Linked DNA regions of Ammoniphilus sp. CFH 90114. The protein of the gene in region 2 interacts with the protein of the main gene of each other region in a pairwise test. Links are inferred from orthologs where the notes say so. Each region holds a gene or a part of one and is shown on either strand. Other genes may lie near its edges.

What was found.
Region 1: the proteins of tuf (region 2) and EIZ39_RS00445 interact in binary tests that used the Bacillus subtilis proteins (3 or more experiments, as listed by UniProt). The link is inferred for Ammoniphilus sp. CFH 90114 from one-to-one orthologs.
Region 3: the proteins of tuf (region 2) and mreB interact in binary tests that used the Bacillus subtilis proteins (3 or more experiments, as listed by UniProt). The link is inferred for Ammoniphilus sp. CFH 90114 from one-to-one orthologs.

The regions. Positions count from the first base shown.
Region 1 is NZ_SDLI01000001.1:95,019-98,136, forward strand. The notes cover bases 45-3,001. They hold EIZ39_RS00445 (rod shape-determining protein), read left to right. Parts: upstream 45-981; coding sequence 982-2,022; downstream 2,023-3,001. Other genes in these bases: EIZ39_RS00435 (Maf family protein), read left to right, coding at 45-130; radC (RadC family protein), read left to right, coding at 185-868; mreC (rod shape-determining protein MreC), read left to right, coding at 2,041-2,985; mreD (rod shape-determining protein MreD), read left to right, coding at 2,982-3,001. Also shown: more of EIZ39_RS00435, read left to right, coding at 1-44; more of mreD, read left to right, coding at 3,002-3,118.
Region 2 is NZ_SDLI01000003.1:450,617-453,656, forward strand. Bases 14-2,892 are described here. They hold tuf (elongation factor Tu), read left to right. Parts: upstream 14-797; coding sequence 798-1,988; downstream 1,989-2,892. Other genes in these bases: fusA (elongation factor G), read left to right, coding at 14-626; mnmH (tRNA 2-selenouridine(34) synthase MnmH), read right to left, coding at 2,102-2,892. Also shown: more of fusA, read left to right, coding at 1-13; more of mnmH, read right to left, coding at 2,893-3,040. UniProt on the Bacillus subtilis protein: GTP hydrolase that promotes the GTP-dependent binding of aminoacyl-tRNA to the A-site of ribosomes during protein biosynthesis.
Region 3 is NZ_SDLI01000011.1:138,403-141,496, reverse strand. What follows is about bases 1-2,933. They hold mreB (rod shape-determining protein), read left to right. Parts: upstream 1-934; coding sequence 935-1,933; downstream 1,934-2,933. Other genes in these bases: EIZ39_RS21020 (flagellar hook-basal body protein), read left to right, coding at 2,912-2,933; EIZ39_RS21025 (flagellar hook-basal body protein), read left to right, coding at 1,996-2,880; spoIIID (sporulation transcriptional regulator SpoIIID), read left to right, coding at 495-782; EIZ39_RS26845 (hypothetical protein), read left to right, coding at 1-83. Also shown: more of EIZ39_RS21020, read left to right, coding at 2,934-3,094. UniProt on the Bacillus subtilis protein: Forms membrane-associated dynamic filaments that are essential for cell shape determination. Acts by regulating cell wall synthesis and cell elongation, and thus cell shape.

The DNA.
Region 1 (3,118 bases), on a different replicon or contig from region 2:
TGCTATTCAGGGTCTTGGATCTATTTTTGTCGAAGGTATCGTTGGGGACTATTTCTCTGTTGTTGGTCTTCCTGTACAGATGATGGCGAGTTACCTAGAGGAATTTGGCTTTTCCATACTTACTCCATAGAGACATACATATAATGAGAAACCTGTAATACATTGAAGGTGAGGGGAATGTTTCATGGGGGAAAAGTGGCTGTCAGGATTTCCGTTGGTCGAGCTTCCGAGGGAAAGGATGATGAGCAAAGGAATTGATGCCTTGTCCAATGCTGAACTCATTGCAATCTTGTTGAGAACAGGAACAGCAGGGGAATCCGTAATCAACCTAGCTCAGCGTGTATTAAGCCACGTTGGGGGCTTGCGTCAGTTTTTAGATACCTCTTTGGAAGAGCTCGTTGAAGTGAAAGGAATTGGAACGGCTAAAGCTGTCCAGTTACTGGCGGGTATCGAGTTAGGCAGGAGGGTAGCGAAGACCACGCCAGAAGAACGCTGGACTATTCGCTCACCGGAAGATGTGGCCAAGCTTATGATGGAGGAACTACGCTATTTAACTCAGGAACATTTTGTTTGCCTCTTTTTAAATACGAAGAATCAGGTTATTGCTCAGACGACTGTTTTTATCGGAAGTTTAAATTCATCGATTGTACACCCTCGTGAAGTTTTCAAGGAAGCTGTACGTAAGAGTAGTGCTTCCCTTATTTGTCTACATAATCATCCGAGTGGCGATCCTACTCCAAGCAGAGAAGATATTGAGGTTACTAAGCGTCTGATGGCAGCAGGTGAAATTATGGGCATTGATGTATTAGATCATGTTATCATTGGGGATGGTCGATATATTAGCTTGAAGGAGAAAGGCCTCATTTGAATTGTTTAAGCAAAAGATCTATAATAAAATGTCAGTATTCAAACAGGACTTACATAATTGTAATTTAATGTAACCCCTAATAGATGCAGGAGATATGGAAGGAGATAAGTAGCATGTTTGGTGGTTTTTCTCGGGATATGGGTATCGATCTTGGTACGGCCAATACGCTCGTTTATGTAAAAGGGAAAGGTATTATGGCGCGGGAACCCTCGGTGGTCGCTATCCGTACAGATACGGGAACGATTGAAGCGGTTGGAAACGCAGCAAAAAGTATGATTGGGCGTACCCCGGGTAACATCGTAGCTGTTCGGCCGATGAAGGATGGGGTTATTGCCGACTTTGAAACAACAGCAACCATGCTTCGTTATTTCATCCGACAAGCGCAGAAGAGTCGAGGAATTCTTTCCCGTCGGCCTAATGTTATGGTTTGTGTTCCTTCAGGTATAACGGCAGTTGAGAAGCGAGCAGTAGAGGATGCAACGAAGCAGGCTGGGGCTAGGGAAGCTTATACCATTGAAGAGCCGTTTGCTGCTGCAATTGGAGCTGATCTCCCAGTTTGGGAACCAACCGGGAGTATGGTAGTGGATATTGGTGGTGGAACTACGGAAGTCGCGATCATCTCTTTGGGGGGGATTGTAACAAGTCGCTCTATCCGTGTAGCTGGGGATGAAATGGACGAGGCCATCATTCAGTATATTAAGAAAAAGTACAACTTGATGATTGGGGAAAGAACTTCAGAAACGTTAAAAATGGAGATTGGATCCGCTATACCATCGGATGCTAATGAAAAGATGGACATACGTGGAAGAGATTTAATTACGGGATTACCGAAGACCATTGAAGTTTCTTCCCATGAGATCACGGATGCTCTACAAGAAACCGTAACGAGTATTATCGAAGCAGTAAAGGTCACTTTGGAAAAGAGTCCACCTGAATTAGCGGCTGATATTATGGATCGTGGAATTGTGCTTACGGGAGGCGGGGCACTTCTACGCAATCTTGACAAGTTGTTGAGTGATGAAACGGGAATGCCAGTCTTGGTAGCTGAGAATGCACTGGACTGTGTGGCCATCGGGACGGGTCGAGCATTAGAAAACCTTCATCTCTTCAAATCAAAGTCTGGCATTACCGCCCGATCCAAAAGGGGAAGATAGAAAAGCAGGTGTTAATACGTGTCTAACTTTTTTGTGAAGCGAAGACTACTGTTGTTATTGATTAGCCTAATTGTACTTGTAACGACAATGGGAATTACCTTAAAGGACAGACCGGTTCCGACCTGGCCAGAACGATTTGTCCGAGATTCCCTTGCGTTTGTTCAATCCATTGTCTATAAGCCCGCTTTTGCTGTAGCGGGCTTTTTTGAGAGTATTAAAGATGTTTATGTTGTTTATGAGGAAAACAAAGCTTTAAAACAAAACCTTAAGCAATTTGCCCAAATTACGGCAGATCTCAATGAGTTGAAGCTAGAGAACGAACAATTAAGAAAAATGTTGGAGGCTGAACAATCCAAATTATCAGATTATAAATTGAGGATAGCTGAAGTTGTGGCTCGAAGCCCAGATCGTTGGAATCATACTTTAATTATTGATAAGGGAACGAAGGACGGTATAAGTCCAAACATGGCTGTTATTACACCTGAAGGCTATATTGGAAGAATTCAAAGCGTCTCTCATTTCTCATCCCAAGTGGAATTGGTGACAGATATTGAGCGTGGAAATCATATTGGTGCCATTATACAAGGGGATGAGCGAATTTATGGTGTCGTGGAAGGTTATGACCCTAAGAATAATCTGTTGATTATGAGGAAGATCCCCATGCAATCTGTGATTGAGCCTAAACAGATGGTGATTACGTCGGGGCTTGGCGGAACAATACCGAAAGGGCTAGTCTTAGGGGAAATTGTATCCGTTCGTACAGATGAACAATTTCTTACTAAGGATGCTTATATTAGGCCCAGTGCAAACCTGAATCAATTAGAGAAAGTATTTGTTGTCGAACGCTCACTCATCGCACCGACTGAAATTCCTGTGCCGGCCTTGCCGGGGCTACCGGGTTCAAGCGCTCCTTCCACTCCAACCACCGATACGAATGGTTCTGAGGAAGGGAACCAAGGATGAGGTGGGGGATATTATTTGCGGGTCTACTTGGCTTATTTGTTTTAGAGGGAACGGTCTTTCAGGTGTTTCATTTGCAAGCTTATGGGCGAGAAGTGGCAGTTCTCCCCCGGTTTCTTCTCGTTGTACTAATCTT
Region 2 (3,040 bases):
TCCGTGGATCTGCTAAGGTTGAAGGTAAGTTCGTACGCCAATCCGGTGGTCGTGGACAATTCGGTCACGTATGGGTTGAGTTCGAGCCGCTTGAAGCTGGTGCAGGCTTTGAATTCGTTAACAAGATTGTCGGAGGGGTTGTTCCTAGAGAATACATCCCAGCTGTTCAAGCAGGTATCGAAGAATCCATGAAGAATGGTGTTCTTGCTGGATACCCTCTACTTGACGTGCGTGCGACAATCGTTGACGGAAGCTACCACGATGTTGACTCTTCTGAAATGGCGTTTAAAGTGGCTGGATCTCTAGCTCTTAAAGAAGCCGGTAAGAAGTGTAACCCAGCTCTTCTTGAGCCAATGATGAAAGTTGAAGTTGTTGTTCCTGAAGAGTACATGGGAGACATCATGGGAGACATTAGTTCTCGTCGTGGACGTATTGAAGGTATGGAAGCTCGTGCTGGTGCACAAGTAATCCGTGGATTCGTTCCTCTTTCTGAGATGTTCGGTTACGCAACTAACTTGCGTTCTCGTACACAAGGTCGTGGAAACTACACAATGACCTTCGATCACTACGAAGAAGTTCCTAAGTCTGTAGCTGAAGAAATCATTAAGAAGAACAAAGGTGCTTAATCTTTGTTAACAAATTCTTAATAGATTAGGTCTTCCCTTATTAAGAAGAAAGGTATAAAATAATCGTTGGGCATCTTGCCTTTTTATACCTTTCCTTATATAAATTAAATTAAAACAGTTCATAACAAAACACGTTGAATCCAACGTTGTATGTTTAAGGAGGCTAAATTCATGGGAAAAGCTAAATTCGAACGTAACAAGCCACACGTTAACATTGGTACTATCGGTCACGTTGACCACGGTAAAACTACTTTAACTGCTGCTATCACTACTGTATTGGCTCAAAGTGGTGGAGCTACAGCTATGGATTATGGTAGCATTGACGCTGCTCCTGAAGAGAGAGAGCGTGGAATCACAATCTCTACAGCACACGTTGAGTATGAGACTGCTAACCGTCACTATGCTCACGTTGACTGCCCAGGACACGCTGACTACGTTAAGAACATGATCACTGGTGCTGCACAGATGGACGGAGCGATCCTAGTAGTTTCTGCTGCTGACGGTCCTATGCCACAAACTCGTGAGCACATCCTTCTTTCTCGCCAAGTAGGTGTTCCTTACATCGTAGTATTCATGAACAAGTGCGACATGGTTGACGATGAAGAGCTTCTTGAGCTAGTTGAAATGGAAATCCGTGATCTTCTTTCTGAGTATGAGTTCCCTGGTGATGACACTCCAGTTGTTAAGGGATCTGCTAAAGAAGCTCTTGAGAACCCAACTGGTGAGTGGGCTCAAAAGATCCATGAATTAATGGAAGCTGTTGACTCTTACATCCCAACTCCTGAGCGCGATGTAGACAAGCCTTTCTTAATGCCTGTTGAGGATGTATTCTCTATCACAGGTCGTGGAACAGTTGCTACTGGTCGTGTTGAGCGTGGAATCGTTAAAGTTGGTGACGTAGTTCAAATCATCGGTTTAACTGAAGAGCCAAAGCAAACAACTGTAACTGGTGTTGAAATGTTCCGTAAGCTTCTTGACCAAGCTCAAGCTGGAGACAACATCGGAGCTCTTCTTCGTGGGGTAACTCGTGAAGACATCGAGCGTGGACAATGTTTGGCTAAGCCAGGTTCCGTTAAGCCTCACAGCAAGTTTACTGCAGAAGTTTACGTATTGTCTAAAGACGAAGGTGGACGTCACACTCCTTTCTTCGCTAACTACCGTCCTCAGTTCTACTTCCGTACAACTGACGTAACTGGAATCATCAAGTTAGCTGAAGGCGTAGAAATGGTTATGCCTGGTGACAACGTAACTTTCGACGTTGAATTGATCAGCACAATCGCTATGGAAGAAGGAACTCGCTTCGCTATTCGTGAAGGTGGACGTACTGTAGGCGCTGGCGTTGTTGCTAAAATCCTTGAGTAGTATTTAATATAAAGAAGCTCAGCTAGTAATAGCTGGGCTTCTTTGTTTTTTATAGACTTATAATTAGAATAAACCGACCCATAGGGATCGGTTTATTAGATGTAGATATATGTCTAGCCCTGGACTAGTGTTGAATCCCGCTGATGTTGCAGAATAATTTTGGTAAGGTGCTTTACCGTATCTTCTATATCGTCAACTCGTACATGGTAGAATGGTCCGTCATATTCTTCAAGCTTATGCTGGTATCTTGGATCATAGTATTGTTCTAATAGTAGGACGATTAGATTTTTATAGTCTTCCTTATCAATATGCTGGATTAGTTCGTCTTTGATTGCTGGTATGAATCGCTTGAGTATGGGTGTAACGGCTTCTTTTACGCGTTCTTGGAACTGTGCTTCAGACTTATAGGGTATTACATACTCCTCGTAAATACGCTTGGCTCTAATCTCAACGGAAGTTTCCAAGACGACGTGTATGCCTTTTGCCTTTGCCTCTAATAGGAACTCAGGTTGGACGGCTTTTCCTATTCTTCTGCTTTCAGCTTCCATGAAGACAAGGGGGAGACCTTTTATCTTTTCTAATTGATGGTATAGATTAGACTCAAAGGTTTTTTGATTATACACGGGTGCGCCAATCCCACCGAATACCGATCCTCTGTGTCCTGCACACGCTTCAAGGTCAAGGATAGGAAACCCTTTCCCTTTTAATCGATCTAAGATCATGGTTTTCCCTACACCGGTCATCCCATGGAGGACTATAAATCGATTAGGGAGTATGGTTTCGTTTAAGTTGTCCACGATCCACTGACGATATTGTTTAAATCCGCCTGTAAGGCGCTGGACCTGCAACCCTGCCATCTCGGAGAAAGTAGCGACTGACTTGCTTCTCATGCCACCTCGCCAACAATAGATAATGGGTTTTTTCCCACTTTCAGAAACCTCTCTAATACACTGCATTAAATGTGGAATCTTAGGGGAGACGAGCTCCATGCCGAGCCACTTAGCTGGATCTTGCCCTTTGATTTTGTACGTGGTTCCGACTTTTGCTCTTTC
Region 3 (3,094 bases), on a different replicon or contig from region 2:
AGAAGTCTGCTCTAGCTGCTTTTACGGGTACGATTATCGCCATGACTTTAGTGACCATAATTACCATTGTCATAGGAACATAAATAATAGCGTATAGATAGAAAGTCAGGGTGGCTCCCTGGCTTTTTGTTGTTGTAGCGAGATCTGACAAAAGAATTGGCGAGTCTCCCTTTCTTTAATCCCTGCGGACATCAGGTGCGCTATTGGGTCAAAAAATGCTTGAATTATAGGTGGTGCGGACATGGAATTTGTTAATTTACTAATTTTCTGCTTGGTAGGGCTTTTTTTGAGCAAATAAGGAACCTCAAGTCCGATAGAAGCTACCTTGCCGCGTTTTGAGAAGAAATAAGGAATCTGATGTCCGCTAGCTCCCAACAGCCGATTCTTCGCCTCGTTAGTACGAATTTTCTGCCTTTCGCCTTACTTTTCTCGCATATATACGAACTCGCCTCAATATAATGTATCAGACTATCTCTAACAGGGAGGCGAGGGGAGTGCACGATTACATCAAAGAGCGCACCATCAAGATCGGTCGCTACATAGTAGAGACGCGCAACACCGTTCGTAAGATAGCCAAAGAATTCGGCGTATCTAAAAGCACTGTGCACAAGGATTTGACCGAACGACTGCCCGAGATCAACCCCGAATTGGCTAATAAGGTAAAGGAAATATTGGAATATCACAAATCCATCCGCCATCTTCGCGGAGGAGAGGCAACCAAGATTAAGTATAAGAGAAAGACAAAAAGCCAGAAGAAAGGAGCTACAGAAGAATTAGCGTAAAGAGTGCCTGTCACTCCCCGGAAAAACGTGAAAAATGTCGAATGGACAAAAAGGAATTCCTTGTTTCGCATCGAATTGATATATATTTGGAGCTTCTTACTCGCTAAGGAAAGCATTCATATAGATGAACCAGTACAGGGAGGACCTTGCAAATGTTAGGGAAGGATATCGGAATCGATTTAGGAACGGCGAACGTATTAATTTATGTGAAAGGACGCGGAATTGTGCTAGACGAACCTTCTGTGGTCGCTATCGATAGTCATACGAAGAAAGTGTTGGCTGTAGGTAACGAGGCGTATCGCATGGTGGGACGTACACCTGGCAACATTGTGGCAATTCGACCGCTTAGAGATGGGGTTATCGCTGACTTTGAAATTACGGAAGCGATGCTCAAGCACTTTATCGCGAAAATCGGAGTAAAAAGCTTCTTTGTCCGTCCTCGGATTTTGATTTGCTGTCCTACAAACATCACCTCAGTTGAACAAAAAGCCATTAGGGAAGCAGCCGAACGCAGTGGTGCAAGAACGGTATACTTAGAAGAGGAGCCAAAGATAGCAGCCATTGGCGCGGGTATGGACATCTTTATGCCGAGCGGGAATATGGTGGTGGATATTGGCGGAGGGACGACCGATGTGGCAGTACTGTCCATGGGAGATATCGTCACCGCCTCTTCTATTAAAATTGCAGGGGACAAGTTTGATCTTGATATTATGCGTTATATCAAGCATAAGTACCAACTCATGATCGGAGAACGGACAGCTGAAGACATTAAGAAGAAGATTGCGACCGTGTTCCCGGGAAGCCGACAGGATGAGATGGATATTCGTGGCCGCGATATGGTATCGGGATTGCCACGCAACATCACGGTGAGATCAGAAGAAATTCATGAGGCCCTAGCTGAATCGGTTACCCATATTATTCAAGCCTCCAAGAATGTATTGGAGAGAACACCACCTGAATTGTCTGCAGACATTATTGATAAAGGGGTCATGCTGACAGGTGGGGGAGCATTGCTTCATGGAATGGACAAGCTCCTTGCTGAGGAACTACGCGTTCCGGTTCTTATTTCAGAAGAACCGATGTTTTGTGTCGCGAAGGGAACCGGCATTATGCTGGAAAACTTAGACAGAGTAAAACGTCGATACATATAAGGCGCAGGTTCACAAGATATGCTAAAATAGGAATACCATACATACGGGAAGGGTGAGTTCATATGCTTCGGGGATTGTATTCTGCTGCTTCAGGAATGATGGCTAATCAGCGCCGTTCGGAAGCCTTAACTAATAATCTAGCTAATAGCCAATCGCCTGGATACAAGACGGATGATGCGGTTTTTCGTTCTTTTCCAGAATATCTTCTATCCGCTGTGCATGGAACGAAGTCGCCCATTCCGCCGAATGCTCCTCTTATGGGTATGCAGAAGCATCCGATTGGCAAGCTGGCTCAAGGCGTGTATACACAAGAATTGATTCCGAATTTTCGACAGGGCGATCTGCAAGAAACGCAAAATTCGTTTGATGTGGCATTAGTCGATGACCATCTTCAGCCTGTGGAAGTCAACGGAACGATGATTCAGCCTCGCCACTTTCTTGCCGTGGAGAGGAATGGAGAGAAGTCATACACGAGAAATGGAAGCTTTACGCTGGACTCCTTGAATCAGTTGGTCACTGCTGATGGGCATTTAGTGCTTGATACCGAGGGGAACTCGATTGTCCTTACCTCAGATCAATATCGAATTGATGATCAAGGGTACCTGTGGGATGAGAATGGACAAGCCTATACGGGACTTCGAAACCCAGGCCAACCAGATGAAGAAATCTATTCCGTACGATTACAAGTAGTTCAGTTAGACAACCCCTATGATCTAATTAAGACGGAAAATGGGGCCTTTCGTTGGCAAGGTCAAGGCGAACCTGCGATAGCAGAAGCTCCACTCGTTCGTCTGCGCCAAGGATTTATTGAGAGATCCAACGTCAATGTACAACAAACCATGGTGGAACTCATGCAAACCTCTCGATCCTTAGAGAGTAATCAGCGTGTTCTATCCGCGTACAATCAGACTCTAGATCGGTTATTTGAATCTTCCCGATTAACATAATATAAATTTTAAAGCAAGGCGGGTGAGGAAAGTGTACACTTCCATGATTAATGCAGTAAGCGGAATGCGATCTGCGCAATTAAAGATGGACTCCATTGGGAATAATGTAGCTAATACGAATACTCATGGATATAAGGCCCAAGAAGTATCCTTTGGATCCGTTTTAGCCCAACAATATAAGGTTACACCGGAAGAACCTTCAAAAGAAGGACGC